3 regions of the Micromonospora sp. NPDC005205 genome follow, and region 1 is predicted to be linked to each of the others. Evidence: riboswitches for the same ligand, from Rfam matches in the RefSeq annotation. Region 1 holds a riboswitch; each other region holds the start of a gene.
What was found. Region 1 has a riboswitch for cyclic di-AMP ahead of ABZU43_RS24430 (hypothetical protein). Riboswitches for the same ligand answer to the same signal wherever they lie in the genome.
Positions count from the first base shown of each region.

Region 1 (10,570 bases):
CCTCCTCCGCTGTTCCGATGGCGGACCGGGTGCTGGCCGCGGCCGGAGGCCCGCCGTGCTGCGATCTTGCCGCCGCCCCGGGTGAGCCGTCCTCGCCCGGACCGGGTGACGGAGGGGCCCGACCTGGGCGGGGCGGGTGGGGGAGCGCGTCGAACATCGATGATGGGAGCGCTTCCAAAGCGAGCTGGTTTCGGTTACGGTAATCGCATTCCTCGATTGCGGGAGCCGTCGCGTCGGGTGGTGGAGCCAGGGCAGCTCTAGCCGTCTCGTCGTCGTGCTCGTCCCCCGGGCCACGGCGGCAGTCAGGTGATCGACCCCGTCCCCCGGGGCCCGATCCCGAGAGGAACAGCCCTTGCGCAGATCAGTCCAGCGACCTCCACCGGCGCCGACGTCCACTTCGGCCTGCCACCGACCGACAGCCTCCGAGTACCGCGCCGACAACCACCCAGACCTGCGGCCGACACGGGCGCGAGCCACCGATCAGGTGATCCGGACGGGATCCCGGATCACCACCGATGCACCGGTCCGCCGGGCCGCCTGAGGGGTCCGGCACCCGGCGGACCGGGTTCCACCCGAGCGGGCAGATGACAGCAGGCCCCGCCCGACCGGGGTCGAGCGGGGCCGATGGTGGTGCCGTCGGTCAGACGGCGGGGGAGTTGGGGCGATCGACGTCGACGAACTCCACGTCGTCGACCGTGTCGTCCCGGCTGCCGGCGGCCCGCGCGGCGGAGCCGACGGCCCAGCCGACCGCCGCGCCGACGAGGGCGGCGCCGATCAGGAGCGTCCAGGGCAGTGCCGGCTGGCGGCCGGCGAGCGCGTCGAAGGCCAGCGAGGCGCGGCGTCGCGCCTCCTCGGCGGCGGAGCCCACCAGGTCACCCGCCCCGTCGGCGAGGTCGCTGCTGTTCTGGCGGGCCGATCGGGCGGTGTCCCGCACACTGTCACCGGCGTAGCTGACCGCTGAGAGCAGGTGCTCCCATGCCTGGTCCGCGATCCGCTCCGGCTTGCTGCGGCGGTCCAGCAGGTTGGTTCCGAACATCGTGGTTACCTCCTCAGGTGCCGAAGCCGCCGGCCACTTCGGACTTCGGCGTCTTTCCAGCGCGTCACGGTGTCGCCTATCCCGCAGTGCCCCGCGTCAGCCGGACGCAAACCCCGAGCTGCACGCAGCACCAGTAGCCCGGCGCGCCGGAACTCGGCACGCCACCGAATCAGCGCACGGCTGACACGGCGACACCTCGGGCGAAGTCGTCGTCATCGTCGTCATCGTCGTCTCCGCCACCGAAACCGCAGGCCAGGACGAGGGCGAGCAGAACACCGACGCCGGCCAGCCCGGCAAGTCGCTTGATCATCGAAGATCCTCTCCGTAGCGGTGGTGTCCCGGCCGATGCTAGGGCGCGTCGGCAACCGGGGGCGCGGGCCGCGCCGGCCGACGGTGGGCGACACGCCGACGGCACACGGGGCGGGCGTACGTCACGGGCCGTATGTCGGGCGCGCCGGTTCCGGACCGCTACCCTGGTTCGGCGGCGGGCCGGCCCCGACTGATCGCCGATGGTCAGATAACGAAAAGTCTTGAGTAATCAGATACTGAAAAGTACGGATATGGGTGGCTTTGTGGGCCCGGATCCGTGAATTGCTCATCCCGAGGGGTGGCGACCGAGGCCGTCAGAGGAATACTCTCGGTCGCGGCCCGCGTACTGATGAGGCGCCCGGGGGACGGGCGGGTGGAGGTGCTCGCGTGAGCCTGTCGATCGTGAAGTCGGTTCTGTCCGGTGGTGTCGTGGAGATCGCCCCGCGGGGTGAGATCGACGTCGACACAGCGTACGAGGTGCGCGAAGCGATCGCAGAGGTGCTGGCCAAGGGCCGCCCGCTGCGCATCGAACTCAACATGAGGTTGGTCACCTTCATCGACTCGGTCGGCATCAGCGCCATGGTCGCCGGCTTCCAGACGGCTGAGGTCAGCGACGTCAAGCTGGTGGTGACCCAGCCGAGCCGGTTCGTGCACCGGCAGCTCTGGGTGACCGGCCTGCTCGGCCTCTTCGGTGCCCCGGAGCCCTACTTCGCCGGCGCTGCCACCCCCGAGGTGCTCCCCGGCGCCTGAGCGCGCCGGGTCTCCCCGTCAGGGCTGCTCGTCCAGACCGGTCAGGTCGATGTCGGTCGCCTCGGTGACCGCTCGGATGGCCGTCACCGACGCGTACCCGGCGGCCAGCAACGCCACGTCCGTGCCCGGCTGTGCGGCCTGCCCCGGCTCCTCCAGCGAGGTACGGACGAACCCGTGGCCGGATTCGGCCACCGTCATCTGCACCTGGCCGAAGCTGGCCAGGGTGCCGCGCCGCACCCCGCGCAACTGCCCGTGCGGCAGGTCCGGGGTGTTCACGTTGAGCACGCTCTCCATCGGCGCGGAGGTCAGGCGAGGGAGCAGGTCCAGGGCGACCCGCGCGGCGGTGCCCCAGTGCCTCTCGGCGTCGCGTATCCGGGCTGCGGCATCCACCGCGGAGCCACCGCTCGCGGCCGTCGCCTCGCCGACGGAGAGCACGTCCAGGGAGACCGCCATCGCCCGGCAGCCGTTGCTGGCGGCGGTGAACGCGGCGCCCACGGTCCCGGAGTGCAGCACCGCCCGGCCGGCGTTGGCGCCCCGGTTGACGCCCGAGAGCACCACCGCCGGCGGTGGTCCGAACGCCCCGTGCAGGGCGATCAGCGTGATGAAGCCCGGCGACCCGGCGACCCCGTACGTCGGCACCCCCGCCAGGTCCGGCAGCGGATGGTCGTTCACGACGACCCGCCCGTCGCGCTCCACGGCGCTCATCGCGGCGCTGGTGCCGCTCGCCTCCTCCATCGGGGCGGCCACGACGACGTCCAGGCCCCGCCGCCTGGCTGCCCAGGCCAGCGCCTGGATGCCCGGCGCGGCGACCCCGTCGTCGTTGGTGATCAACACCCGCAGGGTCATCGCTCGACCACCCGGCCGGCCAACTCGTCCGGGGTGGTCCGCTCCTGTTGACGGCTGTCCGCCGGCACCAGCCGGACCCGGTCCACCAGGCCGGTGATCGAGTCCAGGCGCCCGGTGCCCAGGCCGTGCCGGGTCACGTTCAGCGCGCCGGCGGCGGCGCCGGTGCGGATGGCGGTCCGAATGTCGCCGCCCCTGGCCACGACGGCGGCCACTCCGGCCGTCATCGAGTCGCCCGCGCCGCGTGGGTCGGCGGCCTCCAGCCGGGGCATCTCGACCTGGAACAGTTCCCCGTCGATGAGCGCCAACGCCGGCTGGTCGGCGCGGCTCACCACCACCGTCTCGGCGCCGCCCGCGTGCAACTCGTACAGGGCCCGGGTCAGCTCCTCGGTGTCGTCGCTGCGGGCGCGGCCGTCGCGGATCAACTCCTCGTGACTGACCTTGAGGAAGAACACCCCGCTCTCCAGCACCGAAGCGAGGTGATCGCCGGAGAGGTCGACCACCACCCGAGCACCGTTCGCGCCGAGGTCGGCGGCGAAGCGTCGGTACAGGTCGGCCGGTACGAGCCACGGTTCGTTCGGCCCACTGAGGATGCTCACCGAGGCCCGTAGGCCCTCGCCGAGGGCGAGGTTGTACAGCTCGTCGATCTCGTGCCGACTCAGCGGCTGTCCGGGCACGTCGGCGATCTCCTGTCGGGAGCCGTCGCGGCGATCGTGCACGTACCCGCCGCTGCCGGAGTCACGGACCACCACCTTGAGGTCCACACCCTCGCTGACCAGCAGTGGCTCCAGCACCTGGCCGATCTCACCGCCGAGGGCGGCGCAGAGCACCACGTCGACTCCGAGGGAGAGCACCATCCGGGCCTGCCAGACACCCTGCCCGCCGGGGTGCAGGTGCAGCTCGGGGTGGTCGTTGGGCTGGTCCACCATCACCGTCAGCTGTGGGGTGGGCGCGAAGACCATCACGTGCCCACTCATCGGTCGTCGCCGTTCATGCTGGCCGCCCTCCGGCACCTTCGGAAGATTTCGTACTAACCGACCTTAATGGCGCAGGTGGTGGCAGGTCGTCGCATCGGCCCGGTCCGGCGCGGCGCTGAGGGTCCGTGGGGCGTTGCCAGCCAGACATCGGTACGGGACGATCGGGCGACCAGACGACGGCGGGAGACGGTGTGCTCAGCAGCGATACCTTCAGCTACACCGTCCAGGCCCGGTGCTCACCCGCCGAGGCGGCAGCGTTGCTCAGCGACCTGACCCGGCAGGGCGAGCTGCATCCGCTGATCGTGCGGGTTCGCCGGGTACCGCCCCGGCCCGGTGCCCAGGCGAGCTACACGATCAACGACCGGTTGGCGGCCGGTCCGCTGCGCTTCCGGACCACCTACCACGCGGACGTGCTGATCAGCGAGGCCGACGAGATCGTCATGGTGGCCCGCCAGTGGCCGGCCACCACGGTGCGGAACCACACCCGACTACGCGCCGAGCCGGACGGCCTGACCCGCATCGACGTCGAGATCACCCTGACCGCGCCGAGGCCCCTGTTCCGCTACGCGTTCCGCCAGGCCCAGGCCGCTCACCTCGCCCTCGCCACCCGACTGGGCGCCGCCCTGGACCGCACCAACAACACCCCGCCCCCCTGACCCGCCCCTGGCGCGCCGATCTTGCAGTTTCGGCTGTCGATATCAGTGGGATGAACCCATATGTCGGCGCAGTAACTGCAAGATCGCGGGCGTGCGGGGTGTGCGGGGCGGGCCGTGGGGTGCGTTAGGTCGGGGTTGGCGCGCTGTTGCGGGTCGGGCGGGTGGTGGGACGTCGGCCCCACGGCTTGTAGGTGGAGAGCACTGTCGCGATGACCATCAGGCTGGTCGACACGGCCGGTGCGATGACCAGGTCGGCGCGATCGCGGGCGGGCAGAGCGGCGCCGACCGCTCCGGCGTGACGCAGAGTCGGGGTGAGCAGGAACAGCACCAGCCCGACCATCACCGTGGTGAGCACGAGCTTGACCAGCACCCACCGGTGGCGCAGCAGGCCCCACGGGGTGAGCAGCGAGCTGGCGACTCCGATCAACCACACCAGGACGCTCAGCGGCGCGAACAGCACCGTGCCGACCAAGGCCGTGACCGGATAGACCACTGCCGGATCGGCACCCCGCTGAACGGCGACGCCGAGGGTGAGCAGCACCAGGTCGGCGCCGAGCCAGCCGAGCGAGGTGACGAGGTGCAGGGTGAGCAGCGCCTTGCGGGTGGTGGGTCGGATCCGAGGCATACCGCGATGCTGCCCGCCGGCCACGGCCGGGTCGTCCGACGAGCGACGACATCAGGGGTACGCCCGGTGACGTAGCCCGGCCCCTGACGCACGTGATGCCTGTGAGCCATCCAGTGGCTCACAGGCATCACGACGAGTGGGTCAGTAGACCGACAGGTGTACGTGGTTGGTGTGGTCGCTGGACGGGTCGCCGCCCGCCCCGCTGTACGACTTCCACCCGCTGCTGGGCAGCCAGATCTGCCTGTACCAGATCACGTAGAGCACGGCGAGCCGGTCCGCGTTGCGGATGAAGTACGCGGCCAGGTTGTTGCCGTACGTCTTGTCGCCGCCGGTGGCGTCGCCGCCGAAGCCGTTCTTCTGCGCCGCGAAGTCGCAGGCCCGGCCCTTCGGGTGTTCACCCGAGCCGCTGGGGCGGTGGCACGAGACGTACCGGGTGAATCCCGCGGCCTTGGCCTGGTTGAGCGCGTGCAGGGTGCGCGGGGTGATGCAGCCGTTGGCCGGCGTGGGGTCGTTGACGCTGCACGACTCGGAGGGCCAGGAGCCGTCGGAGTTGCGTGGTGCGGCCTTCGCGTTGGCGCTGGAGGTGCCGCGGTTGGAGCCGGCGTCGGCGGTGGTCTGCGGCTTGGGCGTGGTGGCCACGGTCAGGGCCCGTTCGGCCTGCTCCTTGCGCTTGGCCATCACCGCGACCTGCTTGCGCTGTTCGTTGATCTCGCCGTCCAGGGCGACCCGGGTGCGGTTGGCCTTGTCCTTGGTGTCCAGCAGGTCGCGCAGCACCCGGTCCTCGTTGGCCGCCACCGCGTCCAGCGCGGCCGCCCGGTCCATGAAGCCTTCCGGGGTGTTGCTGTTGAGCAGCGCCGACACCGCACCGAGCCGGCCGGTGCGGTAGGCGACCTCGGCGATCTCGCCGACCTTGCCGTTGCGCTGGTCGATCTCGACCTCGATGGTCTCCAACTGGGTGCCGAGCTGCTTCTGCCGTTGCACTGAGGTGTCCAGGGCGCGCTTCGCGTCCAGGTAGCCCTTGCTGGCCGCATCGAGCTGGGCCCGCAACGCCGGGGTGCCGCCCTCCTCGTCGGAGTCGGGTGCGGCGGCTCGCAGGCCGGTCGGGGGAGCGGCCGAGGCGGTGCCGGCCGGAAGCGCGACGCCGAGGGCGAACATCGCGACGATCAGGGCCGCCAGTCGGGCGGCGGGTGGTCGTGCTGGTGCCACTGCGCATGTCCTTCCGTCAGCCGCCGACCGGGTTAGCTGACGGGTTCGGGACGGAAGATCCCTACCGCTGACGCGGATACACCCCAGGAACATGGTTCCCCGGTTCGCCCAGGTGGGCGATTAGGCGGCGACCGCCACCGGCGCCGGGAGGGCGCCGCCTGGTGACGGCCGGGACCGAGCCTACCGGTGCGGGTGGGGCCGCTGCAGCCGATGTGACGGACGGTGCGTGCGTCACCACGGAAATCGACGAACCGGTCACCATTCGATGGAGCCGCAGGCTCCAGAAGCGGCGCCAGGCTCGATCTGCAAGGTCGCGTGTTCGATGCGGAAGTCGTCGTGCAGGGCCGTACGTGCTGCGGTGAGCACCGCGCCGACCTCCGCGCCCGGTGCCATGGTCAGGTGGGCGGAGGCCACCTCCATGCCCGAGGTGAGCGTCCAGACGTGCAGGTCGTGCACCTCGACGACACCGGGGACGGCGGCGAGCCGGTCGTGCACGGCGGTCACCTGGAGGTGCTCCGGGGCGGCCTGCACCAGGATGCGGATGGCGGCGCGGGCCAGCCGCCAGGTGCGCGGCAGGATGAACACGCCGATGGCGACCGCGACCAGAGGGTCGGCCCACCACCAGTCGGTGACGGTGATGAGCAGCGCCGCGCCGATGACGCCGACCGAGCCGAGCAGGTCACCGAGCACCTCCAGGTAGGCGCCCTGGAGGTTGATGCTCTCCTTGGCTCCGGCGCGCAGCAGCGCGAATGCGGCAATGTTCGCGAGCAGGCCGAGCACGGCCACCACGAGCATCGGGCCGGCGATGACCTCATGCGGGTCACCGAAGCGGCGGATCGCCTCGACCACCACGTAGATCGCGACGCCGGAGAGCAGAACGGCGTTGGCCAGCGCGGCGAGCACCTCGAGCCGGTAGAGCCCGAAGGTGCGCTGCGGGTCGCCGGTGGCCCGCCGGGTCGCCGTGATGGCGGCGAGCGCCATCCCGATGCCGAGCACGTCGGTGAACATGTGCCCGGCGTCGGAGAGCAGGGCGAGCGAGCCGGTGTGCAGTGCGACCACCGCTTCGACCACCATCAGGGTGGCGAGCAACCCGAACGCCGCCCAGAGTCGACCTCGGTGCTGGTGTGCGGCATTGGCGACGGACCCATGGTGGTGGTCATGACCTGCGCCCACGAGAACCACCTTCCGCTGCTGGTCGGGACCCGGTCAAATGTATGCTCACATCGCTATGTATGCAAGTGTACGGGCAGGGCGTTCCGCCGGCGGCAGTCCGCACACGTCAGCCGGTCGGGTCGATGGTGGTGAGACGCTGGGTGGCCCGGGAGAGCGCCACGTACAGGGTGCGCACCCCGGCGCCCGGATCCGCCCGGATCTCGCTCGGGGCGACCAGCACCACCCCGTCGTACTCCATGCCCTTGGCCTCCAGGCTGGTCACCACCTGCAACCTGGGCGCGCCGAGCGCGCCCAGCCAACCGGCGACCTCGTCCCGGCGGGGGACCGGCGTGATCACCCCGACCGTGCCCTCCACCTCGGCCAGCAGGCCGGCGGCGGCCTCCACGGTCGCGGTCTCCAAGCCCGTCGGGGGCACCACCAGCTCCACCGGCTCGACCCCGGTGGAGCGGACGGCGGTCGGCAGCGGCAGGTCCGGGTAGAGCCGCCGGATCTCCGCCGCCGCCACCGCGAAGATCTCCGCCGAGTTCCGGTAGTTGGTGGTGAGCGTGAAGTCGTGTCGCTTACGCCGGCCCAGCGCCTGGTCGCGGGCCCGGGTCAGCTCCTCCGGATCGCCGGTCCACGCGGTCTGCGCGGGGTCGCCCACCACGGTCCAGGAGGCCAGTCGGCCGCGTCGACCGATCATCCGCCACTGCATCGGTGAGACGTCCTGTGCCTCGTCCACCACCACGTGCGCGTAGTCCCGGTAGTCCTCCGGGCGCTCCCGGGCCGCCGCGCGGGCGGCCCGTTGCCGTTCACCGAGGGTGCTCAGCTCACGGACGCCGCCGGCGAGCTGGAACGGGTCGCGTCGCGCGCGGGCCGGCTGCGCGGGCTTGCCGAGCAGCGCGTCCAACTCGTCCAGCAGTGCCACGTCGGCGATGGTCAGCCCGGCCGAGTCCAGGTTCCGGTAGGCGGCGTTGAGCAGCCGGATCTCCGCCGAGGAGAGGATCCCGCTGGCGTACCGGCGCAGCCGATCCGGCTGCGCCAGCCAGCCGAGGACGTGCCGGGGGTGCAGCCGAGGCCACCACGCCTTGAGGAACTCCCGGAACTCCGACCGCTCGGCGATCTCCGCCTCGAAGGCCGGTTGCTCCGGCAGCCGACCGCTGCTCAGCTCACGGGCCTGCGCCCAGAGCGCGGCGAACACCCCGTCGAAACCGGCCCGGCGCACCTCGTTGCGCCGTGCCCCGCGTTGCAGCGCACGGTCCCGGACCCGGTCCAGCGCGACCCGGTCCAACCGCAGCAGCGTGCCCCGGTAGAGCAGCCGCAGCTCACCCGGGCCGCCCGGCACCGCGTCGCGGGCCGCCCGCTCCAGCACCCGACGCATCCGCAGCGAGCCCTTCACCGCCGCCACCTCGGGCGGGTCGGGGCGGGTGGCTGTCATCCCCGGGAAGAGGGTGCCCAGCGAGTGCAGGGTCGCGGTGTCCTCACCGAGCGACGGCAGCACGGACCCGATGTACTCGACGAAGACCGACGACGGGCCGACCACCAGGATGCCGCCGCCGGCGTAGCGACTGCGGTCGGAGTAGAGCAGGAACGCGGCCCGGTGCAGGGCGACAGCGGTCTTGCCGGTGCCGGGACCGCCCGCGACGATCGTCACCCCGGAGCCGGGCGAGCGGATCGCCTCGTCCTGCTCCCGCTGGATGGTCGCCACGATGTCGCGCATGCCCCGGCCGGTGGCCTTGGACAGGGTGGCCAGCAACGCGCCGTCACCGACGACCGTCATCCCCTCGGGGGCGTCGGTCGGGTCCAGCAACTCGTCCTCGATCCGGGTCACCCGCTCGGCGCGGGACTGGATCGTGCGCCGCCGCACCACGCCCAGCGCTTGCGCCGGGGTGGCCTGGTAGAAGGCGGCGGCGGCCGGCGCGCGCCAGTCGACGACAAGCGTGACGGCGTTCTCGTCGCGGATCCCCAGCCGCCCGACGTGCAGCACCTGACGGTCGCGCAGGTCCAGCCGGCCGAAGACCAGCCCCTCGTGCTCGGCGTCCAGGGTGTGCCGCCGCTGCGCCGCGTGGAAGACCATCGCGTCGCGCTCGACCAGGGCGCCGTGCGTGCCCACCCGGGCCATCCGGTAGCCGTCACGCTCGGCGCGGACGGCCGACTGCCGCAGCTCGGCCAGTCGGGCGTACACCCGGTCGAGGTGTCGTTGCTCGACGGCGATCTCCTGCTCGAGGCCGGTCTGGTCGGTCAACGCACGCTCCTTCAGAGGTCGCCGGCAGGCGGCGAAAACCGCGCGGGCCAACCGAGAAGAGTACGGCCCTGCGCCCGACCCGCCGCGCCCGAGGTGCGCGAACGTGCTCAGGCACCCGTCTCGGCGGGGGCCGCGCCACGGTGAGCCGGCGACGACGCGCCGAGGTGGGCCGGCGGCGATTCGGCGAGCGCCCGTCGTACGACGCCGGTCAGCGCGGCGTTGACCTCGTCCGGACGCTCCATCATCAGCATGTGCCCGGCGCCCGGGCAGACGGTCAGCTCGGTGGCCGGCAGAGCCGCCGCGATCGACTCGGCGCACGGCGGTGGGGTCAGCCGGTCCCGGTCGCCGACCAGGGCGGCGGCCGGCAGGTGGGCCAACGCGGCGAGGGTGTCCAGGCGGTGCTGGGTGCCGATGGAGGCGCGGAACCCGCCGATCGAACGCAGCGAGGCCCGGGCCACCGCCGACGTCACCAGGCGGATGTCGGCCGGCTCGCAGCGGTCACCGAAGAGCATCCACCGGATGCTCGGTCGCAGCGCGTTCAGCAGTGCCCGGGGAGCACGCCACGAGCCACACCGGGCCAGCACACCGGCGCCGGTCGTCTCGGCCAGCCGGATCAACCGGGCGATCCGCGGCGAGAGCCCGTAGACGGTGTGCGTGTGCCCCTCGGCGGTGGTCGAGACGAAGACCAGGCCGGCGGCACGGGCGGCGAAGTGCGCGGGGTGGCGGTGGGCGTACTCCATGATCGTCATGCCGCCCATCGAGTGCCCGACC
Region 1 covers NZ_JBEXHV010000015.1:38,981-49,550, forward strand. The annotation lists gene ABZU43_RS24395 (hypothetical protein) at 641-1,036, opposite strand; gene ABZU43_RS24400 (hypothetical protein) at 1,206-1,346, opposite strand; gene ABZU43_RS24405 (STAS domain-containing protein) at 1,733-2,095, shown strand; gene ABZU43_RS24410 (5'/3'-nucleotidase SurE) at 2,114-2,941, opposite strand; gene ABZU43_RS24415 (PfkB family carbohydrate kinase) at 2,938-3,915, opposite strand; gene ABZU43_RS24420 (SRPBCC family protein) at 4,107-4,571, shown strand; gene ABZU43_RS24425 (hypothetical protein) at 4,696-5,196, opposite strand; gene ABZU43_RS24430 (hypothetical protein) at 5,338-6,351, opposite strand; cyclic di-AMP (ydaO/yuaA leader) riboswitch at 6,408-6,539, opposite strand; gene ABZU43_RS24435 (cation diffusion facilitator family transporter) at 6,658-7,575, opposite strand; gene ABZU43_RS24440 (AAA family ATPase) at 7,682-9,799, opposite strand; gene ABZU43_RS24445 (alpha/beta hydrolase) at 9,907-10,570, opposite strand, start outside.

Region 2 (10,570 bases), on a different contig from region 1:
CCGCCAGCTTCCGTAGGTGGACCTGCAACAGCGCTCGGCTGATGCCCAGTTGCCGGGCCAGCCCGCTGACGTACGCACGCTCGCGGGCCAGCGCGGCGACGACCCGCAGCCGGTGCGGGTTGGCCAGGGTGGCCAGCACCCGGACCAGGTCGTCGCCGGTCGGCGGTGAGGCGGTGCTCATAACCAGCCCTTGCACATGCCAACGAAAGTTAGCAGGTGTCGGCGAACTGCGGTGCGGATGCAGAGCGGAATCAGGGGGATCTCAGGGTCGGCGAAAGAGGCCGGACACACAGCACGCCGGGCCGGTGATGATCACCGGCCCGGCGTGCGGGTTACGTCGTACGTCAGCTCTTGAAGGCGTCCTTGATCTTCTCGCCCGCCTGCTTGAGCTTGGCGGTGGACTGGTCAGCGCGACCCTCCGCCTCCAGCTGCTCGTTGTCGGTGGCCCGACCGGCGCCTTCCTTCAGCTTGCCGGTCGCGTCCTCGGTGGCGTTGTTGATCTTGTCGTCGAATCCCATTGCCAACCTCCATTGCAAGCATTGCAAGCTTCGCTACAACCACAGAGGTACCCCCGTCGTCACCGGCCCAATCATTACCGTCGTCACAGATCGGCAGCGGCCGACCGGAAGCGACGCAGGCGCAGGCTGTTGGCCACCACGAAGACCGATGACAGCGCCATCGTGGCACCGGCGATCATCGGGTTGAGCAGCCCGGCGGCGGCCAACGGCAGGGCCGCCACGTTGTAGCCGAACGCCCAGAACAGGTTGCCCCGGATGATGCCGAGCGTGCGGCGGGACAACCGGATGGCGTCCACCGCGGCGTCCAGGTCGCCCCGGACGAGGGTGAGGTCGGCCGCCTCGATCGCCACGTCCGCGCCGGTGCCCATGGCCAGCCCCAGGTCGGCCTGGGCCAGCGCCGGGGCGTCGTTGACCCCGTCACCGACCATCGCCACCGACCGCCCCTCGGCCTGGAGCCGCTTGATCACGTCGACCTTCCCGGCCGGCAGCACCTCGGCGATCACCTCGTCGACGCCCACCTCGGTGGCGACCGCGCGAGCCACAGTGGTGTTGTCCCCGGTCAGCAGGACCGGAGTCAGCCCCAGCCCGCGCAGCCGGGCCACCGCCGCCCGGCTGGTCGGCCGGACCACGTCGGCGACAGTGAGCACGCCCCGGGCCTGGCCGTCCCAGCCGGCGACGATCGGCGTACGGCCGGCGGCCTCGGCGTCGCGCACCGCCCACTCGACCTCCGGGGGTACGTCGATCTCACGCTCGCGCAGCAGCCGGACCCGGCCGACCAGCACGGCCCGCCCGTCGACGGTGCCGCTCACCCCCAGCCCTTCGAGGTTGCCGAAGGCGCTCACCGGGGGCAACGCGCCCGCCTCGGTGGCAGCGGCCGCTACCGCACGGGCGATCGGGTGCTCGGAGGCGGCCTCCACCGCCCCGGCGAGCCGGAGCAGCTCGGCCCGGTCCACGCCGCTCGCCGGCACCACATCCACCAGCGTCATCCGGCCGGTCGTCACGGTGCCGGTCTTGTCGAGCACCACGGTGTCCACCCGACGTGTCGACTCCAGCACCTCCGGGCCCTTGATCAGCACACCGAGCTGGGCGCCCCGACCGGTGCCGACCAGCAGCGCGGTCGGGGTGGCCAGGCCGAGCGCGCACGGACAGGCGATGATCAGCACGGCCACGGCGGCGGTGAACGCGGCGGTCGGGCCGGCCCCGGTGCCGAGCCACCAGCCGAGCGTGCCGACGGCGAGGGTGATGACGATCGGCACGAAGACCCCGGAGATCCGGTCCGCCAGCCGCTGCACCGCCGCCTTGCCGCTCTGCGCCTGCTCCACCAGGTCGGCCATCCGGGCGAGCTGGGTGTCCGCCCCGACCCGGGTGGCGGTGACGATCAGCCGCCCACCCGCGTTGATCGTTGCGCCGACCACGCCGTCACCCGGGGCGACCTCGACCGGCACCGACTCACCGGTGAGCATGCTGGCGTCGACGGCGGAGGTGCCCTCGTCGACCACCCCGTCGGTGGCGATCTTCTCCCCGGGGCGGACCACGAACCGGTCACCGACGGCGAGCCGGTCCACCGGGATCAGGCTCTCCACGCCGTCACGCAGCACCGTCACGTCCTTGGCGCCGAGATCGAGCAGGGCGCGTAGGGCGGCGCCGGCAGTTCGCTTGGACCGGGCCTCGAAGTAGCGACCGGCCAGGATGAACACGGTGACCCCGGCGGCCGCCTCCAGGTAGATGTTGCCGGCGCCGTCGCTCCGGACGATGTCGAAGCGGAACGGGTGCGTCATCCCGGGCATCCCCGCGTCACCGAGGAAGAGCGCCCAGAGCGACCAGCCGAACGCGGCCAACGTGCCGAGCGACACCAGTGTGTCCATTGTGGCCGCGCCGTGCCGCAGGTTGGTCCAGGCGGCCCGGTGGAACGGCAGCCCGCCCCAGACCACCACCGGGGCGGCCAGGGTCAGCGACAGCCACTGCCAGTAGTCGAACTGCCAGGCCGGGACCATGGCCAGCAGGACCACCGGCACGCTCAGGGCCACCGACACCCAGAGCCGGGTACGGGGCCCCCGCAACGGGTCCACCGGGGGTTCCGCGCTGGGCGGGGCTGGCAGCGCCGCTGTGTAACCGGTCTTCTGCACTGTCCCGATCAGGTCGTCGGGCGTGACGCCGTCGGCGTACCGGACTGTCGCCTTCTCGGTGGCGTAGTTGACGGTGGCGCTCACCCCGTCCATCCGGTTGAGCTTCTTCTCGATGCGGGCGGCGCACGCGGCGCAGGTCATCCCGCTGATCGCCAGTTCGATCCGGTTCGGCGCCTCGGGCAGCGGTCTGCTGGTGGTGGTCATCGTCTGGTCCCGTCAGTCGTGTCCGTGCCCGGGGGTGCCGTGGTCGGCCCCGCCGGTCGGTGCGGGCCCGCTCGGTTTGGGGGCGTCTCCGGTCGGGGCAGCGCCGGCGACCACTGTGAACTCGGCGGTGTGCACCCTCCCGCCGTGTTGGAAGTCGAGGTAGAGCCGGTAGCTGCCGACCGATGGCACCTCGGCGAGGAAGGTGACGGCCGGACCGGGCCGGGTGCGCCCGTCGCCGGGTGTCCCGTCCGGGTGCACGTGCAGGTAGGCCAGATCGCCCCGACGCAGTGCCACCAGGTGCCCGTACGCGCCCAGGTAGGGCTCCAGGTCGGTGACCGGCTGCCCGTCCCGGCTGACGGTCAGGGTCAGCGACGACGTCCGACCGGGCTGCGGCGCACCGGTCAGGGTGACCGTGTAGCCGTCGACCGTGGTGCTGGTCGTCGGGGCGGGCAACGGCCGTTCGGTCAGCTCGCCGGGGACTGTCACGTCCATGCCCAGGGTCAGCGACTCGCCCCCGGTAGGGGTGAAGTCGGCGAACGCCCGCCACTGCCCGGGGCCGGCCAGCGGGGTGTCGACCCGCCAGGTGCCGTCCGCGGCCAGCTCGGGGTGGACGTGGCGGAAGCCGGAGAGGTCCCGACGGGCGACGATCAGGTGCATCTGCCTGTCGTGCGCCACGTCGTACCGGGTGACCGGGCGGCCGTCCGGGCCGGCGATCCGGAAGGCGAACTCGTCGGCCGGGGCGTCGATCGGTTCGAGGGTGTAGCCACGTTCGGAGACGAGCAAGCCGCCGGGCAGCCGATCGCCCGTCCCGCCCCGCTCGTCCGCCGTCGGGGTGGTGGCATCGTCGTGCCGGCTCTCGGCGACCGGGGCGGGGTCGACGACCCGGCCGATCCCGTAGGCGGCGCCGAAGACCGCCGCCAGGCCAACGGCGAACCCGGCCAGTTTCGTCACGGTACGCACGCCGACCCGCCGATCACGCGTCGACGAGGTCGTAACCGGCCTCGTCGACAGCGGCCCGGACGACGGCGGTGTCCAGCGGCTGGTCGCTGCTGACGGTGACCCGGCCGGCGGCGAGGTCGACCTGGACGTCACGCACACCCGCGATGGCGCCGACCTCGGCGCTCACCGCGCTGACGCAGTGCCCGCAGGTCATGCCCTGCACCTGGTACGTCGTGTCGACCATTGGATCGTCTCCTTCGTGGTACCGGTACCCGGTGGGGGTATCTCAACAGAACCGACCGTACCATACCCCCTGGGGGTACGCTATCCTGGTCGGTATGACCGCACCCACCCCGATCCGCGGATACACCGCCAGCAAGGACCAGCTGCTCGCGCGGCTCCGCCGCGTCGAGGGGCAGGTCCGGGGCATCGAGAAGATGGTCGACGACGACCGCTACTGCATCGACGTGCTCACCCAGATCTCCGCCATCCAGGCCGCCCTCGACAAGGTGGCCCTCGGGCTGCTCGACGGGCACGCCCGGCACTGCATGCACGAGGGCGCCGCCGAGGGTCGGGCCGACGAGATGGCCACCGAGATGATGGCGGCGGTCGGCCGGCTCATGAAGCGCGGCTGACCGCGCTCAGTCCGGCGCGGGATCGAGACGGACCCGGCGCAGCAACTGAGCGTTGAGCGCCACCACGATCGTCGACGCCGACATCAGCACCGCGGCCACCGCCGGGCTCAACGCCACACCCGCCCAGGCCAGCACCCCGGCGGCCAGCGGCAGCGCCACCACGTTGTAGCCGGCCGCCCAGGCCAGGTTCTGTCGCATCTTCCGGTACGACGCCCGGGACAGCCGCACCACGGCCCCCACCCCGCGCGGGTCCGAGGATGCCAGCACCACCCCGGCGGACTCGATGGCCACATCGGTGCCCGCGCCGATCGCGATGCCCACGTCCGCCCGGGCCAGCGCAGGCGCGTCGTTCACCCCGTCACCGACCATCGCCACCACCAACCCCCGCCGCTGGAGCTCGGCCACCCGATCGTCCTTCTCGGCCGGCAGCACCTCGGCGAAGACCTCGTCGACGCCGGGCCGGAAGCCGAGGTCGGCGGCGACCGCCTCGGCCACCGGCCGGGCGTCACCGGTGATCATGGCGATGGTCCGGACACCCTCGGCACGCAACTCGTCGACAGCGCGCCGGGCCTCCGGACGCACCTCGTCGGTCAACGCGAACGCACCGAGCACGGCGTCGGGCAGCCGCACCAGGTGCAACACCGCGGCACCCCGCGCCGACCACCGCCCGGTCGCGGCCTCCAGCTCCGCCGGGAGCGAAACGCCCAGTTCGCGCAGCAGCGCCGGCCCGCCCACCGCGTACTCCGTACCGTCGATTGTCGCCTTCACACCGCGGCCCGGCAGCGACCGGAACCCGGCTGCCCGGGCCGGGCCGCCGCGGCCGGCCGCCGCCACTATCGCCCGGGCCAACGGATGTTCGCTATCCGACTCGACACCGGCCGCGATCCGCAGCACCTCGCTCCGCTCGACGCCGGACGCCGTCGCCAGGTCGGTCACCCCGTGCTCGCCTCGGGTCAGCGTGCCGGTCTTGTCGAAGAGCACGGCGCCGACGGTCCGCATCCGCTCCAGGGCCAACCGGTCCTTGACCAGAATCCCGGACCGTGCAGCGAGCGCGGTGGAGAGCGCGACGACCAGCGGGATGGCGAGACCCAGCGCGTGCGGGCAGGCGATCACCAGGACGGTGACCGCACGGACCACCGCCTCGTCGGGCTGACCGAGCGCGGTCCAGACCAGCACGGTCAGCACGGCGGTGCCGGTGGCCAGGTAGAACAGCGCGGCGGCGAACCGGTCGGCCAACAGTTGGGCCCGTCCACCGGAAGCCTGGGCCTGGGCGACCATCCGCTGGATGCCGGCGAGGGCGGTCTGCTCACCCAACGCCTCGACGCGCACCCGGATCGCCGAGTCGGTGGCGACGGTGCCGGCCACCACCCGGTCGCCAGTCGTCCGGACGACCGGCCGCGACTCCCCGGTGATCATCGATTCGTCCAGCTCAGCGCCGCCCTCGACGACACGGCCGTCCGCCGGCACCCGGCCTCCCGGCCGGACCAGCACCACGTCGCCGATCCGCAGGCCCGTCACCGGCACGGCCTCGACCCGCCCGTCCGCCGGCACCCGTTCGGCCTCGTCCGGCAACAGCGCGGCCAGCGCCGCCAGCGCTCCCCGGGCCTGTCCGATGGCCTTCATCTCCTGCCAGTGCCCGAGCAGCATGATGGTGACCAGCGCGGCCAACTCCCACCAGAAGTCCAGGTCGAAGACGCCGACGCTGGTCGCCAGGGACGCGGCGTACGCGACGGTGATCGCCATCGCGACCAGCAGCATCATCCCGGGCGCCCGGTCCCGGACCTCTCGAACCGCGCCAACCAGGAACGGCCAACCGCCCCACCAGAACACCACCGAGCCGAGCACCGGGCCCACCCAGCCCTGACCGGGGACGACGTCCCCGCTCAGGCCCAGCCGACCCGACACGAGATGACTCGTCAGCACCACCGGGATGGTCAACACCAGGCAGACCCAGAACCGGCGGCGAAACATCGCCGGATCGTGTCCGGCGTGCTTGTCGTGCCCGGAATGCTTGTCGTGTGGCACGGGTTCGGCGTGTCGCGGTCGGTCGGGGCCGGACGGTGACGGAGCGGGCATGGCTCCAACATGCCGCCCCGGAGACCGCCGCGCGAGCGGTTCGGCCGCCCGACACTCCGCCGCGACCTGCAACCCTCGGAGGGGCTGGCTAGCATCTCCCCCGATGGCCCTCCGAATGCCGCTGCACAGTCGGGCACCGGCGCCGCCACGTCGTGGCGGTGCCCTCGGCCGACCGGGCCGAGCACTGACCGTCCGTGATCAAGCGGTCATCAGGCAGCGATCCGCCCCGCCGTCCGCCGCGTTTCCACCGCAACGGTGAACCGCCCGGCCCGCTGACCCGTATCCCGCACCGGATCGTTGGGAGTCTCACCTTGGCCGCCGACCACACTCACCCCGCTCCGTCCGCCCCGCCTCGGGTGCGACGGATCCTCGTCGTGACTGTGGTACCCCTCTTCGTCGCCACCGTGCTGGCCGCGGTGCTGCTCTGGCCGCGCGGCGGGTCACCGCAGACCGATGGTGGTGCCGACGTGCCGCGCTACCCCGGCACTGTCACACGGGTGGTGAGCGAGCCGTGCCCGCCGGCGCCGTCGGTCCCCGAGGGCACACCGAGGGTCGGCGATGGGCGGTGCGGCACTGTCGACGTGCGGGTGGACGACGGGCCGACCGCCGGCCAGCAGGTACGGACTCCGGTGCCCGACGGGCCCGGCGCACCCCGGGTCGAGGTCGGCGACGAGGTGGTCCTGGTCGAGCTGGCCGACCCGACCGATCCCGCCACCAGCAACTGGAACATCGCCGAGCACCAACGCGGCACCCCGATGGTGTGGCTGGCGGTGATCTTCGCGGCCGCGATCGTCGCGTTCGGTCGGTGGCGAGGTCTGGCCGCGCTCGCCGGGCTGGCCGCCAGCTTCGCCATCCTGCTCACCTTCGTGCTGCCGGGCATCAGCGCCGGCAGGTCACCGCTGCTGGTGGCGGTGGTCGGCGCGGCCCTGATCATGTTCGTGGTGCTCTATCTGACCCACGGGGTCACCGCACAGACCTCGGTCGCGGTGCTCGGCACCCTGGGCAGCCTGGTCCTGACCGGCGTGCTCGCCACCATCGCCACCGCCGCGACCCACCTCACCGGCTTCGGCAGCGAGGACGCCACCACCCTGTCGATGTTCCAGGGCGACGTGGACCTGCACGGACTGCTGCTCGCCGGAATCATCATCGGGTCACTCGGGGTACTCGACGACGTGACGGTCACCCAGGCGGCCACCGTCACCGAACTGGCGAACGCCAACCCCGGGCTGACCCGGTTGCAGCTCTACCGTGCCGCCACCCGGGTCGGCCGCGCGCACATCGCCTCCACTGTCAACACCATCGTGCTGGCGTACGCGGGTGCGTCACTGCCCCTGCTGCTCCTGCTCACCGCCGACTCGCGGCCGATCGGGCAGATCCTCACCAGTGAGTTCCTCGCGCAGGAGATCGTCCGCAGCGCGGTCGCCACCCTCGGTCTGATCGCCGCCGTGCCGCTGACCACCGGGCTGGCCGCGGTGGTCACCGCCGCCGGGCGCAGCGACGCCTCAGCGCCCACCGACGCTCCCGCGCCCCAGCCCCGGCCCCAGCCGGACCGCAGCGAGGCACTGGCCGCACTCAGCTCACCGCGAACGGCCGGCTCCGACGAACCGGACCGGACGCGGACCGCACCCCCACCCGAGGCCACCGACCGGTGGCCGAAGTCGAACAGGAGCACGGATACGGCATGGTGACACTCCTCAGCGTGACCAGATCGGGCATCCACCCTGAGAACCCCGTCACTGGTCACTCAACGCTATGGCGAAATGACGCTTTTGGTCGGCATCCAGGCGTAGCTCAGCCGGTCGACTCTCGGGTAACCTCGCTGCCGGTTACCGATGAAGGCGCGAAGCGGCGTCTGCGGTGCCACCGCCCAATCGCCAACCGGCGAGCCGGGGACCCAGGTACCTGGGGTGAATCCGCATCAGCGGTAGGGGCCACTTCCGCCCCGAACCCGTCAGCTAACCCGGTCGGCGGTCGACGGAAGGGAACATTGTGACGGCACCCCTACGCCGCTGGTTGACACCCGTGGTGGCCGTGATCGCCGCACTGACCGTGTTCGCCGGGCCGTTCCCGGCGCACGCCGCCCCGACGAACCCCACACCGTCCGGGCACGAGGAGGACGGCGAGCCCAAGCTGCTCAACGACGTCATCGAGCAGGCCAACCGTGACTACTCCGCCGCGAAGTCCAAGCTGGACAAGTCCAAGAAGCGGCAGAGCGAGTTGGCGGCGGAGGTCAACCGGGCCAAGGCCGAACTGGACGCGTTGGCCCCGCAGGTCGGGCAGATCGCCGCACAGGCGTACCGGACCGGCCGGATCGGCGCGGTCGCGATGCTGCTGGAGAGCGACGCGCCCGACTCGTTCGTCCAGCGCGCCGGGCTGCTCGACGAGATCAACATGGTCAACGAGAAGAAGCTCTCCGAGGTCAACGAGGTGAAGGCCCGCGCCGAGCAGGCCAAGCTGGCCCTCGACACCGAGGTGCGCGAGCAGCAGAAGCAGACCGCCCTGATGGCGAAGCGCAAGAGCGAGGCCGACAAGGCGCTCTCCCTCGTCGGCGGCAAGGGTTTCACCGGCGGCCTGGTGGATGCCACCTCCAAGGTCGCGAAGATCGGCCCGGGTCGCACTGCCGACGGTGACTGGAAGGCCCAGTCGTGCAGCGAGAACGACCCCACCACCTCCGGCTGCATCACGCCGCGCACGCTGCACGCGTACAAGGAGGTCAAGGCGGCCGGCTTCAACCGGTTCGTCGGCTGCTACCGCCCCGGCGGGCCGTGGGAGCACCCGAAGGGCCGCGCCTGCGACTGGTCGCTACAGAAGAGCGGGTTCTCCCCGTGGCACAACAACGACACCCGGACGTACGGCAACAACGTCGCCGCGTTCCTCATCCGTAACGCCGACCGGCTCGGCATCTACTACGTGATCTGGAACCGGCAGATCTGGTTCCCGGCCACCGGCTGGAGTTCGTACAGCGGGCCGTCGAACCACACCGACCACGTCCACATGTCGCTGCTCTGACCCGCACGATCCCCGTCGAGGGCCGTTCCGCGTAACGCGGAGCGGCCCTCGTCGCGTCAGACGGTGGCAGGCGCGGCCGGGTCGGTCGAGGCCGGAGTCGTCAACGTCGTGAAGCCGGCCGGAACGGCGGCCACCGGGCGTACCGCTCCGGCTGCCAGTCGGTAGGACACGCCCACCACCGCGCACCGCCCCCGCGCCACCTCGTCGGCCAGCACGGGCGACTGCCCGAGCAGCGTCTCGACGGTCTGTGCGATGTGGATGTCGACGATGCCGTCGATGTCGTCCACGCCCTCGTCCGCGGCCCGGCGCAGGCTGGGCAGCACGGCGTCGACCACGGCGCGCAGATGGCCACTCGGCGCGGTACCGGTCGCGGCGGACTCCCGGGCGGCCTGCACCGCACCGCAGGAGTCGTGACCGAGCACCACCACCAGCGGGGTGCCGAGCACTGTCACCGCGTACTCGACGCTGCCGAGCACCTCGGGGCCGGCGGTGTGCCCGGCGGTGCGAACCACGAACAGGTCGCCCAGCCCCCGGTCGAAGATGATCTCGGCAGCCAGTCGCGAGTCGGAGCAGCCGACGATCACCGCGAACGGGTGTTGCCCGTCGGCCACCGCGGCCCGGTGCCCGGCATCCTGGTTGGGGTGGCGTGGGGCGCCATCGACGAAGCGCCGGTTGCCGGCGACCAGTTCCGCGTACGCCCGGGTCGGCTCACTGAGCGCGGTGGCCCCGTCGGTAATCCGCTGCGGACCCGGCTGACCGCCGGAGCTCCCGGTATGACTCATCCCGCACCTCGTCTCGACGCATCTGACCTGGTCAAACCGGCTCTCCGCCGGCCGGGCGGCGGGCGCTGGCTCGTGCTCCACCGTCACACGCACCGTAAGATGCGTCAAGGTATGCGTGATTTAGATTTCATACGTTGACTCCGGCCATACCCTGGGCAACCTTCCCGGGGCGGGGCGGACCAGACTCTCGCGAGGGCAGACGGACATCCGGAAGGGCGGTCACACGATGGCGAGCACGGTGACAGGCGACACCGGCAGTGGGCGGAACTGGACGTTCCTCA
Region 2 covers NZ_JBEXHV010000001.1:778,249-788,818, reverse strand. The annotation lists gene ABZU43_RS03785 (helix-turn-helix domain-containing protein) at 1-181, opposite strand, end outside; gene ABZU43_RS03780 (CsbD family protein) at 345-518, opposite strand; gene ABZU43_RS03775 (heavy metal translocating P-type ATPase) at 602-2,848, opposite strand; gene ABZU43_RS03770 (hypothetical protein) at 2,861-3,808, opposite strand; gene ABZU43_RS03765 (copper ion binding protein) at 3,822-4,031, opposite strand; gene ABZU43_RS03760 (metal-sensitive transcriptional regulator) at 4,126-4,422, shown strand; gene ABZU43_RS03755 (copper-translocating P-type ATPase) at 4,429-6,393, opposite strand; gene ABZU43_RS03750 (YibE/F family protein) at 6,810-8,186, shown strand; cyclic di-AMP (ydaO/yuaA leader) riboswitch at 8,353-8,483, shown strand; gene ABZU43_RS03745 (hypothetical protein) at 8,488-9,507, shown strand; gene ABZU43_RS03740 (carbonic anhydrase) at 9,564-10,289, opposite strand; gene ABZU43_RS03735 (MarR family winged helix-turn-helix transcriptional regulator) at 10,516-10,570, shown strand, end outside.
Region 2: it holds a riboswitch for cyclic di-AMP, as region 1 does, so the genes downstream of both, ABZU43_RS03745 (hypothetical protein) here and ABZU43_RS24430 (hypothetical protein) in region 1, are expected to answer to the same signal.

Region 3 (10,570 bases), on a different contig from region 1:
CTACTGCTCGCTACCGGTGGCCGAAAGCCTGCTGCGCCGACTGTTGGAACGCGGCGCGACGGTGATCCTGCGAGCCCACCCGTACACCACGCAGAACCCGGCCTCGGCCCGGCAACTGGGCCGCCTGACCGAGCTGCTCGTCGCCGACCGGGCCCGCACCGGCCGCCAGCACGTGGTCGGCGCGGCGGCTCGGGAGCTGAGCCTGACCGAGTGCGTCAACTCCGCCGACGCGCTGGTCTCCGACGTGTCCGGAGTGATCTCGGACTTCCTCTACTCCGGCAAGCCGTACGCGGTCACCGACATGGGCGACGAGGGCGACCGGTTCGTGGAGCGGTTCCCGCTGGCCGGGTCGGGTTACGTGCTACGTCGGGACATGTCCAACGTGGACGACGTGCTGACCGCCCTGCTGGACACCGACCCGCTGGCCGAGGCCCGCTGGGCCACCCGCCGCCGCTACCTGGGTGACTTCCCGGCCGAGTCGTACGCCGAGGCGTTCCTGGCCGCCGCCCGCCGGGAGCTGGCGGCGACGGACGACCCGGCGGCCGAGCACACGCCACAGCTCTCCCCCCTCGCCTGAGCCGGGCTGTCGGGTCAGGCAGGAGGCCAGCTCAGCCCGACCGGCGCCCGGCGGTCACCTCCACCCGTACGACTCCGGACGTGCCAGCCGGCGCTTTCCACTCGGCTGTCGCGGGACCGTCGAGCGACCCGGGCACCGATCGCTCCCACGGGTGCAGCTCCGTTGACGCGACGGTGACCCGCACCGCTTCCTCCGCAGCGGTGAACGTCGACCCGAGGCTCGCCACGATCCGCTGTCGTCCGTCGGCGAGGACTTCGCTTGTGATCGAATCGATGTCCTCGCCGTCAAGCCAGAACAGCCGCTGCACGACGGCTGCGGCGTCCGTAACCGGACCGACGACGTCGACCACCAGCCCGAGCTGCACCTCGTCTCGCAATGCTTCCTCGATCGCGTTCAACAACTCGACAGCGTCCACTTCGTTCCCGTCCTGGCCCCGGAGCACCATCTCCCGGGTCTCCACCGGGTGGTCCACCGGGAGCGGGTCGCACGGGTCAGCGCCCGCGCGCAGATACAGAGCCTGGACCGTCGGCGCTGCCGTGGGCGGGCGGCTCGCCTCCAGCACGCCCATCGACCACGACCTGACCGGGTGCATGCGCAACTCCGTCGCCGACAGCCCGAACTCCGTCGCCAGAGCGGCCACCGCCCGTCCGAAAGGTGCGCGCGGCGACACACCGACCGGCCGCAGCACGAGGAGCAGGGTCAGCTCCCAAACCCCGTCGATCTCGGCCGCCCGCGGCTGGACGACGGCGGACCACACGTCGGGCCGTCCGAGCAGCGGAAGGCAGCTGGTCAGCGCCGCATCGAGATTCGGGGCCTCCAGGCAGGCGCGCACCCGCACCACGACATCGTCCTCGGCGGCCACCACGGGCAGCCGCCGGACAGCAGCGGTGGCCTCTGCGGCGGGCGCACCTCCCGGCAGGCCCAGAGCGTCGTCGGCGTTGTCGGCCACGGCGAGGACGGACACGCTGAGCGGCGTCATTCCGTCCCTGGTCCGCTCCGAACCGGACGCGAAGAGCGTCGGATGGCCGCGCCCCGACTCCCCCACCTCCAGATCGACGTTCACCCACCCGAAGCGGCTCAGCAGGGGCGCAGCCAGTTGGTGCGCAGCCTTCTGGCCGTCGGCGGCGGCGGGCGGGGGCGGGGGCGGTAGGAGCGTCAGCTCCACGTTCACCCCCGTGCGGGCACCGTCGGGGTCGGTCCGAGCCACCTCAAGGTTGTGCGCGTCGAGCGTCGCGGCGAGTGGTTGGCAGCGACGCACCGCGTCGTCGAGGCGGGTGTCGACGACGTTGAGGCTCACGCTGACGAGCAGTGTCGATTCAGTGATAGGCATCGACGCGGAAGCGTACGTCGCAGGGTGCTGTCACACGACCGGTATTCACCGCACCTCAGCGGTACGGGTCCAGCAGCGCCAGTACCGCCGCCGGGTCCTCCACGTGCGCGTTGTGTCCGAGACCGGGCAGCGTGGCGACCGGTACGCCGTACTCCTTGAGCTGTTCGTCGGTGACCATCGGGTCGCTCTCCCCGCGCGCCAGCACCACCGGCACGTCGGTCGCCGCCAGCAGCGCGGCCAGATCGGGCTCGCCGACGGCGAAGGCCGCGGGGTCCATGGCGAGGCGCCACCGGCCGTCGACCTGGCGCAGCCCGGCTTCCACCACCGGGTGGTCCGGCGGGACCAGACCGGTGAGCCCGGCGACCCGCAGGTAGCGGCGAGCCGCCTCGGTGCGGGTGGCGAACCAGCTCACCGGTCGGGCGGCGAGCTCGGCGGCGCGGCTCAGCTCGGCGGGTGACCAGAGTGCCTTGATGCCCAGCCCGACCACGGCATCCACCGGCGTTCCGGCGTCGCGGGCGGCCAGCGCCAGGCCGACCACCCCACCCAGCGAGTGCCCGAGCACGACCAGCCGGTCGTCGGGGACGAGGGCCCGCGCGATCTGCTGAGCGAAGCCCGCGAAGGAGTACGACGGCAGCGGCGACGCCCAGCCGTGGCCGGCGAGGTCCGGTGCCAGCCACCGCCCGGGCCAGTGCTGCTCAAGGTACGGGGCCCAGGGCAACCACACGTCCCCGGTCGTTCCCATCCCGTGCAGCAGCAGCAGGACCGGCCCGCGGCCGGTGTGACCACCCGTTTCATCCACCACGGCCGCAGTCTCCCACGGTTCACGGTCGGGTACGAGGGCCGTCGATGGCGGGCCGGGCGGACAAACGCCGCGGACGCCGGCTCCTTGTGGGAGACGGCGCCCGCGGCGGTCAGGGTGCCCGGGTCAGGCGGAGTAGCCCCGGCTGGTGATCCAGTTGGCCAGGTCGATCGTGGTGATCCAGTACGACGGGTCGGCCGGGTTCGCCGAGTCGGCGATCCGCACGGTGCGACCGTTGTCCTTGTAGCCCACCACGGCGATGTAGTGCCCACCGCCGTAGGAGTGCCACCCGCCGTCGGTGTCGACGGCGTCCCCGACGACGTTGGCCACCACGCCCCGGCCGTCGGTGACGGCCTTCACCACGTCAGCCTGGAGCCGGTCCATCTGGGCCGGGCTGGGCGTGCCGGGGAACATCCGGGTCCGGTACGGGGAGCCCTTCACCTCGGCGTTGAGCACCCGGGTGGTGTCCTCGGCCGAGTTGGTGCCCATCTCGGTGGTGCCCAGTTCGGCGCCGAGCTCCTCCTGCGTGCGGTCGATGCCCGCGGCGCTGAGCGCGTTCCGGGTGGCCGCCGGGCCGCAGTTGTAGTAGGTGTTCTGCGCCTCGTAGTCGTAGTCGAGCACCTTCGTCGCGGGAGGCTTCGGCGGCGTCGGCTTACGGGTGAGGTCGGGGTTGCTCTTGGCCTTGGCAGCGGGCGACGCGGCGCTGGTGGCCGGGGCGGCCGTGGTCGGCGCGGCGCTGGCAGAGGGGGACGCGTCCCGGGCCTCACTGCGGGAGGCGGCGACGTCGCTGCGCATCTCGGCGACGGTGGTCGCGGTGCGCTGGCCGGCCGGGGCGTCGTCAGCAGTGGTGAGCAGGGCGCCGGTGGTGGTGGCGATAGCGAGGGCTGCGGCGGAGGCGGCGACGATCTGGTACGGGCGCTCGGTGGCGAGGCGACGGAGCTGACGCTGCAGGGTGTGCTTCACGGGGTCCTCCACGGATCGGGGGGAGAGCGGCACACCGGGGCCGGACCGGCATCCGGGCAGGCGCCAGCGCGCGGACCGTGGTCCGCGGGTGTGAACCGCTCAGGGGAACGCCCGGATCGGCCGGGCGGGAAAGGCGATGACCCGGGGGGTCAGCTCACCGTCACGCGACGATTGAGCGGGTGCACCGCCGCGCCGTGGAGGCGAGGGAACAACCGAGGGGTGGAAAGGTGCTGCACGAGGATGGGACTCCTTCCGACACCGCCTACCGGGTTAGCTGACGGATTCGGGCGGGAAGACGCCCTACCGCGGGCCGTGGCTCGCGGATTCACCCCGGACTTACTGGTGGGTCCCCGGTTCGTAGATCACGATTAAGCGGGTCGATGCGGCGTCGCGTCTTGCGATCGGTTACCGCACCGGACGGGACGACACTACTGGCGTCTCAACGCCCTGCCAAGCCAGGTTCACCTGCGTAAACCCCAATTGGCGCCACAATTTCTGCGCGTAATGCCGATGATGTGACTCGATGGGACAACCAGTTACGGCGACGCCTAGGGGCGACAACCGGACAGGCCGTAAAGAACGCGGCCACAATCGCGGGAACAATCCCGTCGATCGCGTCGGACGTCCGATTTCCCGAATGGGTGACCGGCCTCACATAACGGATTGGGCTCAACCCACCCGGGCCGGGCGCCACAGTGCCACGACGGCGGGACGCAACGTCCCGGCGACCGTGCGGCGCGCGGGGACCACGCTCGGGCGGAGCCGGGCCGCCGCCGCGTACGCCTCCTCGGCGAGGGCACGAGCCGACTCGGCGGCCAACTCCGCGTCGCGCCAGGCGACCCGCTCACGGTCGGCGGCCACCTGGTAGTCGGTCGACCGCGCATCCCGGATCACCCGGCTGATCAGCACCTCCTGCTCGACCGGGTGTCGCCGGGGATCCCAACCGCGCCGGTGCCCGAACACGTCGCCGAGCTGCGCCATGGTCAGGTCGCCCCGCCAGTACGCCGCCATCGCCGCCCGGTGCAGATAGCGTTCCCGGGCGGCGTACTCGGCGGGGGTGTGTGGGGTCTGCGGGGTGGGCAGTGCCCCCGCGCCAGCGAAGCGACGCGCGGCGGCGTCCGCCTCGTCGTACCCGATCCAGGCCTGCTCCAGCTGTTCCTGAGCGGCCAGCCAGGCGGCACGCCGCCGCTGGGCGGTGGTGGCCGCGCGGGCCGCGGCAACGGCCACCTCCTCGGCGTAGCGGCGCCTGTCGACGGCCTCGGCGTCGGCCAGCTCCTGAGCGGTGAGCCCGGCCGGGACCGGATCGCCGGTCGGCCGGGCCCGTTCGGGGCGGGCGGCCAGCACGGTGAGCAGGCCCAGCGTCAGCAGGAACAGCGTCGACCAGATGGCGGCGGCCCGCGGCACCTCGGTCACGAACTGGTAGAAGACGACGGTCTCCATGGTCGGCACCTCGGGGAGAGAGCAGTGCGATGGAAAGCCGCGCCGACCAGCGGGCCACGGCGGGCCACGGGTCGGCGGGTCAGGGAGCGGGTGGGTCGACAGGGCGCGGCGGCGGGACGGTCGTCCCGGTGGCTCAGCGCCCGGGTGGGGCCCGGGAAGCCCGACCGCTCGCACTGGCGACGAGGGGCAGCCGGTCAGATTCGGCCGCCCTGGCCGGCAGCACGCCGGCCGCGATGGTGCCCTGATCGCCGGGGAGCGCCACCGGCGCGTCGACCGACCAGGTCGGGACCGACTCCTCGGTGGCCTTCGCTGCGGCCGGACGGGCCGCGCCAAGTGCCCCCGAGCCGGTGGCGTCGGCACCAGCGTCGCCCGGCGCACGGCCGGCGTAGATGACGGTTGACTCCGTTGGCGCGGCGTGTCGGCAGGAGGCCGCCAGCGAGCCGGCGACAGTGGTCGGCACCACGCTCGACGTGGGCCCCGTGCCAGGCGTCGACGTGGCGGCCGTGGCCGGGCCTGCGCCGAGCGCCAGGGCCGCGACGACGGCGAGGCTGGTCAGCACCCGAGTCGCCCAGCGCGCCACCCACCACAGCGGACAGGTGAACGCGACCGGAAGCACGTCCCCACGCTACCGTCGCGCCAACCCGTGCGCATCGACCACGGGCGTGTCGGATCACGCCGCGCCGACCCCCTTTGACCAGGGTGGACGCCGTCAGCGCAGGTCGACGTAGGCTGATCGACCGCCAGCCTGACCGGCCTCGTCGGCGGGTCCGTCGACCTCGCCGCGGGCGGTGCTCGCGGGGTCTCGCGCGTCGTCGTCGCCGGCCGGGCGTTGTCGCGGGACGGGCGCTGGACGGGCCGCGCGGCGCGGCGCGAGCCGGCGCATCATCGGAGTTTCGACGAAGCGGTGCAGCAACCCGGCGAGGATCAGGTTCACCGCCAGGAAACCGAGCACCACGGCCGGGCCACGCCAGCCTCCGAAGCCGATCCCCCAGGTTCCGCTCCACCGCAGCACGCTCGTCATCACCAGCACGTGCACCAGGTAGAAGGCGAACGAGACCTCACCGAGCCAGACCAACGGCCGGGAGCGCCACGGCGAGCGCCGACCCCGCACGTCCGCGTCCGCGGCAGCGGTGATCACCAACAGGTACGCGACCGCGAGCAGCGTGGTCCACAGCTCGGCGCGGATCCACTGCGCGGCCACCACCCAGGTGACCAGGAAGATTCCGCTGGCCACTGTCAGTCTGGGACCGCGCCAGAGCCCCCGGCGCATCAACTCGGCCGCCACCGCGCCCAACCAGAACTCCAGCGACCGCACCGGCGGGAAGATCTGGGTGAACCACCAACGGCTCACCTCCGGCACCAACTCCTGCGCCGGCCAGAGCGCGAGGATCAGCAGGGGCAGCGCGACGATCAGCGCCCAGAGCAGCTTCGGCCGGGCCCGGCGCAGCAGCGGCAGCGCCAGCGGCAGGCAGAGGTAGAAGAAGAACTCGCAGGACAGCGACCAGCTGACGGTGTTGATGCTGTAGAACCAGCCCGGCCGGGGATCCCACGCCTGCAACAGCAGCAGGTTCTCCAACGCCGCCGCCGGCAGGACCGGGTCGGCGAACCACCAGGCGACCACCAGCGTCGCCACGAACAGCACCAGGTGGTTCGGGTAGATCTTGGCGATCCGTCGCCGCCAGAACGTACGCCGCGAGTCGCCCTCGCGGGCCGACCAGACCAGCACGAAACCGCTGAGGATGAAGAAGAACTGCACCCCGGAGAGACCGAGGGTGAACAGCGCGTCGATGACTGCCTTGTAGTCCGGCTCGGCGATGATCCGCATGGTGCCGGCGTGGAAGCCGAAGACCAGCAGAGCGGCGATCCACCGCAGCCCGGTCAGCGAGGGCAGCCGGGGCGGGGCCGGTGCGGGCCGGGCGGCCGACGTCGCGGCGACGCTCGTCATGCCGGGATCCCGGCGCTCGGCAGGGTCACCAGCACTGTCGTAGCCTCCTCGGCGCGGCGTCGGACGGCGCGACGGCGACGCCCACGACGACCCGGCAGGGCCGCACCGAGGCACCCTACCGGGTCACTCCCGGGTGAACCGGACGCATCCCACCCGCCCCACGAGCCCGCGCTCCCCGGGCCGGAAACCGCCCACCGGCTCGGCGTTAACCTCCCGCTGGGCGGGAGTTCAGAGAGTCCACCATCGGCGGCAACGTCGGGTTCCGGGGCCGGCCACCCGGGTCGTCGAAGGTGGCGGACGTGGTCAATGAGCCGACGCACGCACCGCTGCTGAGCATCGTCGTGCCCGTGTACGGCGTCGAGGCGTACCTGTACCAGTGCCTCGAGTCGATTCGGGCCGACATCCCGGCGAGCGAGTCGGACGCGGTCGAGCTGATCGCCGTCGACGACGCCTCCCCGGACGGCTGCGGCGACATGCTCCGCTCGTACGCGGTCAGCCGCGACGGCGTGCGCGTCGTGCACCTGAGCAGCAACGTGGGTCTGGGGCTGGCCCGCAACGCCGGGCTCGACGTGGCCAACGGCCGGTACGTCTGGTTCGTCGACAGCGACGACTGGTTGCCACCGGGCACGATCGCCGCGGTGCTGGACCGGCTGCGCCAGCACCAGCCCGACGTGCTGATGCTCGACCACCTGCGGGTGCACGAGGACGGCCGACGGGAGGTCGACGCGAGCAGCCCGATGCTGCGCGGGATCACCGGCGTGACCCGGTTGGCCGACCAGCCGCAACTGCTGCGGGTGCAGCACACCGCCTGGAACAAGGTGGTCCGCCGGGACTTCATGGACGAGCTGGAGCTGCGGTTCTTCCCCGGCTGGTACGAGGACATCCCGTTCAGCCACCCCCTGCTGATCGGGGCCGAGAAGATCTCCGTGCTGGACCGGGTCTGCTACCTGTACCGCCAGGGCCGCCAGGGCGCGATCACCTCCACCCGCAGCGGCCGGCACTTCGACGCCTTCGCCCAGTACGAGCGACTGATGGACTGGGTCGCCCGGAAGCACCCGGACGAGCGGTTGCAGGCCGAGCTGTTCGAGCTGATGATCAGCCACTACCTGGTGGTGGTGGGCAACGATGGCCGGCTGCACCCACACCTGCGGCGCGGCTTCTTCCACCGGGCCGCCGCGCACTATCGTCGCTACCTGCCCACCGGCGGCTATCCGCTGCCCCCGGGCGCGAACGGGCTCAAGCACCGCCTCGTCGGGCGGGGTGACTGGGTGGCGTACTCGGCGCTGCGCCAGGCCCACCGGGTCGCTTGTCGCCTGCGTCGATCCGGCCCGGTGGGCGGCGCCGAGGGCGGTTCGCTCGCCGCCGACGAGGACCCGGGGCGAGGGGCGAGCGCGGGGTCGACGCGCGACGGTGGGCTCACGCCGGAGCGGCGCGACGCGCTGGCCGGCGGCCGGCCGCCGTGATCGCCCCCACCGCTGAGCACGCCGGGAGCCGGGGTTACTCCCGGCGTCCTGATTTTCCAGGTCGTCCACCCGCCGGGTGGACGACGACAGCACCACCGCACCCCGGTGCGGGCGTACCTGAGCAGAGGTCGGAATGACAGCGACAATCAAGATCGGACCGCACGCGGTCGGTGCCGGGGAGCGACCGTTCGTGGTCGCCGAGATGTCCGGCAACCACAACGGCGATCTGAACCGGGCGCTGGCCATCGTCGACGCGGTGGCAGCGAGCGGGGCGCACGCGCTCAAGCTCCAGACGTACCGGCCGGACACCATCACCATCGACGTCGACACCCCGGCCTTTCGAATCTCCAGCGGGCACGAGCTGTGGGGCGGGGAGAAGCTGTACCGCCTCTACGAACGCGCGCATACCCCGTACGAGTGGCACGCCCCGATCTTCGAAAGGGCCCGCGAGCGTGGCCTGACCGTCTTCTCGTCGCCGTTCGACGCGACCGCCGTGGAGCTGTTGGAGTCGCTGGACGCGCCCGCGTACAAGATCGCCTCGTCGGAGCTTGTCGACCTGCCGCTGATCCGGCTGGTGGCCAGCACCGGCAAACCGATGGTGATCTCCACCGGAATGGCGACGGTCGCCGAGATCGACGCCGCCGTGCGCACCGCCCGGGCCGGCGGCGCGGCGGGCATCGTCCTGCTGGCCTGCACCGCGTCCTACCCGGCCCCGCCGGCCGACAGCAACCTGCGCCGATTGCCGGTTCTGGCCGGCGCGTTCGACGTGCCGGTCGGGCTCTCCGACCACACCCCCGGCATCGGAGTGGCGGTCGCCTCGGTGGCGCTCGGTGCCTGCTTCATCGAGAAGCACGTGACGCTGGACCGGGCCGACGGCGGTGTGGACTCGGACTTCTCCCTGAACCCGGCGGAGCTCACGGCCCTGGTCGCCGAGTCCGGCCGCGCGTTCGAGGCGTTGGGTGGCACCGCGATCGGACCGACCCCCGCAGAGCGGGAGGGGCTCCGGTTCCGCCGGTCGCTCTTCGTGGTCGAGGATGTCCGGGCCGGCGATCCGGTGACCGCGCACAACGTCCGCTCGATCCGGCCGGCCGGTGGACTGGCCCCCGTGGAGATCGACAGGGTCCTGGGCCGCACCTTCACCACCGACGTCCCCCGCGGCACCCCCCTGAGCTGGAACCAGATCTAACCCCCAACCCCACCGCACCCGTACGCGGCCCGGCCCGGCCTGGCCTGGCCTGGCCGTGTCGATCATGGACTTGTGGTGGTCGGTAAGACCCCCGGTGCCTGCTTTGTGAGGCACCACAACTCCATGATCGACGGGGTGGGGTGGGGTGGGGTGGGGCGGTGGGGTGGGGTGGGGTGGGGTGGGGTGGGGTGGGATGGGGTGCGGGCGGTGGGGTGGGGTGGGGTGCGGCGGGTTGGGTTACCGGGGTGGGCTGTTGGTGGCGGCACCTCGGCCGTTGGAGGCGAAGCCGACGGTGACCACCAGGTCGGCCAGCCGGAGGGTCCGCCAGACCGCCGAGCCGTCGGCCGGCGCACCCAGGCCGTGACGCCGCCACCAGACCGCCACCGGCACGTCGGCCAGCTTGCAGCAGCACTCGGCGCGGGTCCACCGGGCCCAGAAGTCACCGGCGCCGAACCGGCGGGCCAGCGCCGGCGGCACCGGGGCGTCGGTGCGCTCCGCGTCGATGGCCACCCGCCAACCGGGCGTCGGCGGGCCGTACCAGCCGACGCAACGGCCGTCGTCGAGGTGGCTACGGGTCACCGCGTCGGCCAGGTCGGCGGGGGCGCCGATGCGCAGATGCTGCTCGGCGGCGGCGAGCAGCCCGGGCACCGGACGCGGCGTGGCCCCGCCGCCCGTCCCCGACGACTGGGCCGGCCCGGTACGGCCGATCCGCCGCGCCGGTTGCACCGGCAGGGGAACCGACCGCAGGTCAGATGGCGGCGGCACCGTCCACCACGATGACCTGGCCGTTGATGTTGGTGTGCTCCCGGAGCAGCATCCGCACGACCGGGGTGACCTCGACCGGCTCGGTGAGGTGACCGGTCGGGG
Region 3 covers NZ_JBEXHV010000007.1:15,548-26,117, reverse strand. The annotation lists gene ABZU43_RS15115 (CDP-glycerol glycerophosphotransferase family protein) at 1-577, shown strand, start outside; gene ABZU43_RS15110 (hypothetical protein) at 609-1,907, opposite strand; gene ABZU43_RS15105 (alpha/beta fold hydrolase) at 1,963-2,709, opposite strand; gene ABZU43_RS15100 (C39 family peptidase) at 2,833-3,681, opposite strand; cyclic di-AMP (ydaO/yuaA leader) riboswitch at 3,914-4,054, opposite strand; gene ABZU43_RS15095 (hypothetical protein) at 4,339-5,109, opposite strand; gene ABZU43_RS15090 (hypothetical protein) at 5,243-5,725, opposite strand; gene ABZU43_RS15085 (acyltransferase) at 5,819-7,054, opposite strand; gene ABZU43_RS15080 (glycosyltransferase) at 7,354-8,517, shown strand; gene pseI (pseudaminic acid synthase) at 8,651-9,703, shown strand; gene ABZU43_RS15070 (hypothetical protein) at 9,941-10,468, opposite strand; gene ABZU43_RS15065 (SDR family NAD(P)-dependent oxidoreductase) at 10,452-10,570, opposite strand, start outside.
Region 3: it holds a riboswitch for cyclic di-AMP, as region 1 does, so the genes downstream of both, ABZU43_RS15100 (C39 family peptidase) here and ABZU43_RS24430 (hypothetical protein) in region 1, are expected to answer to the same signal.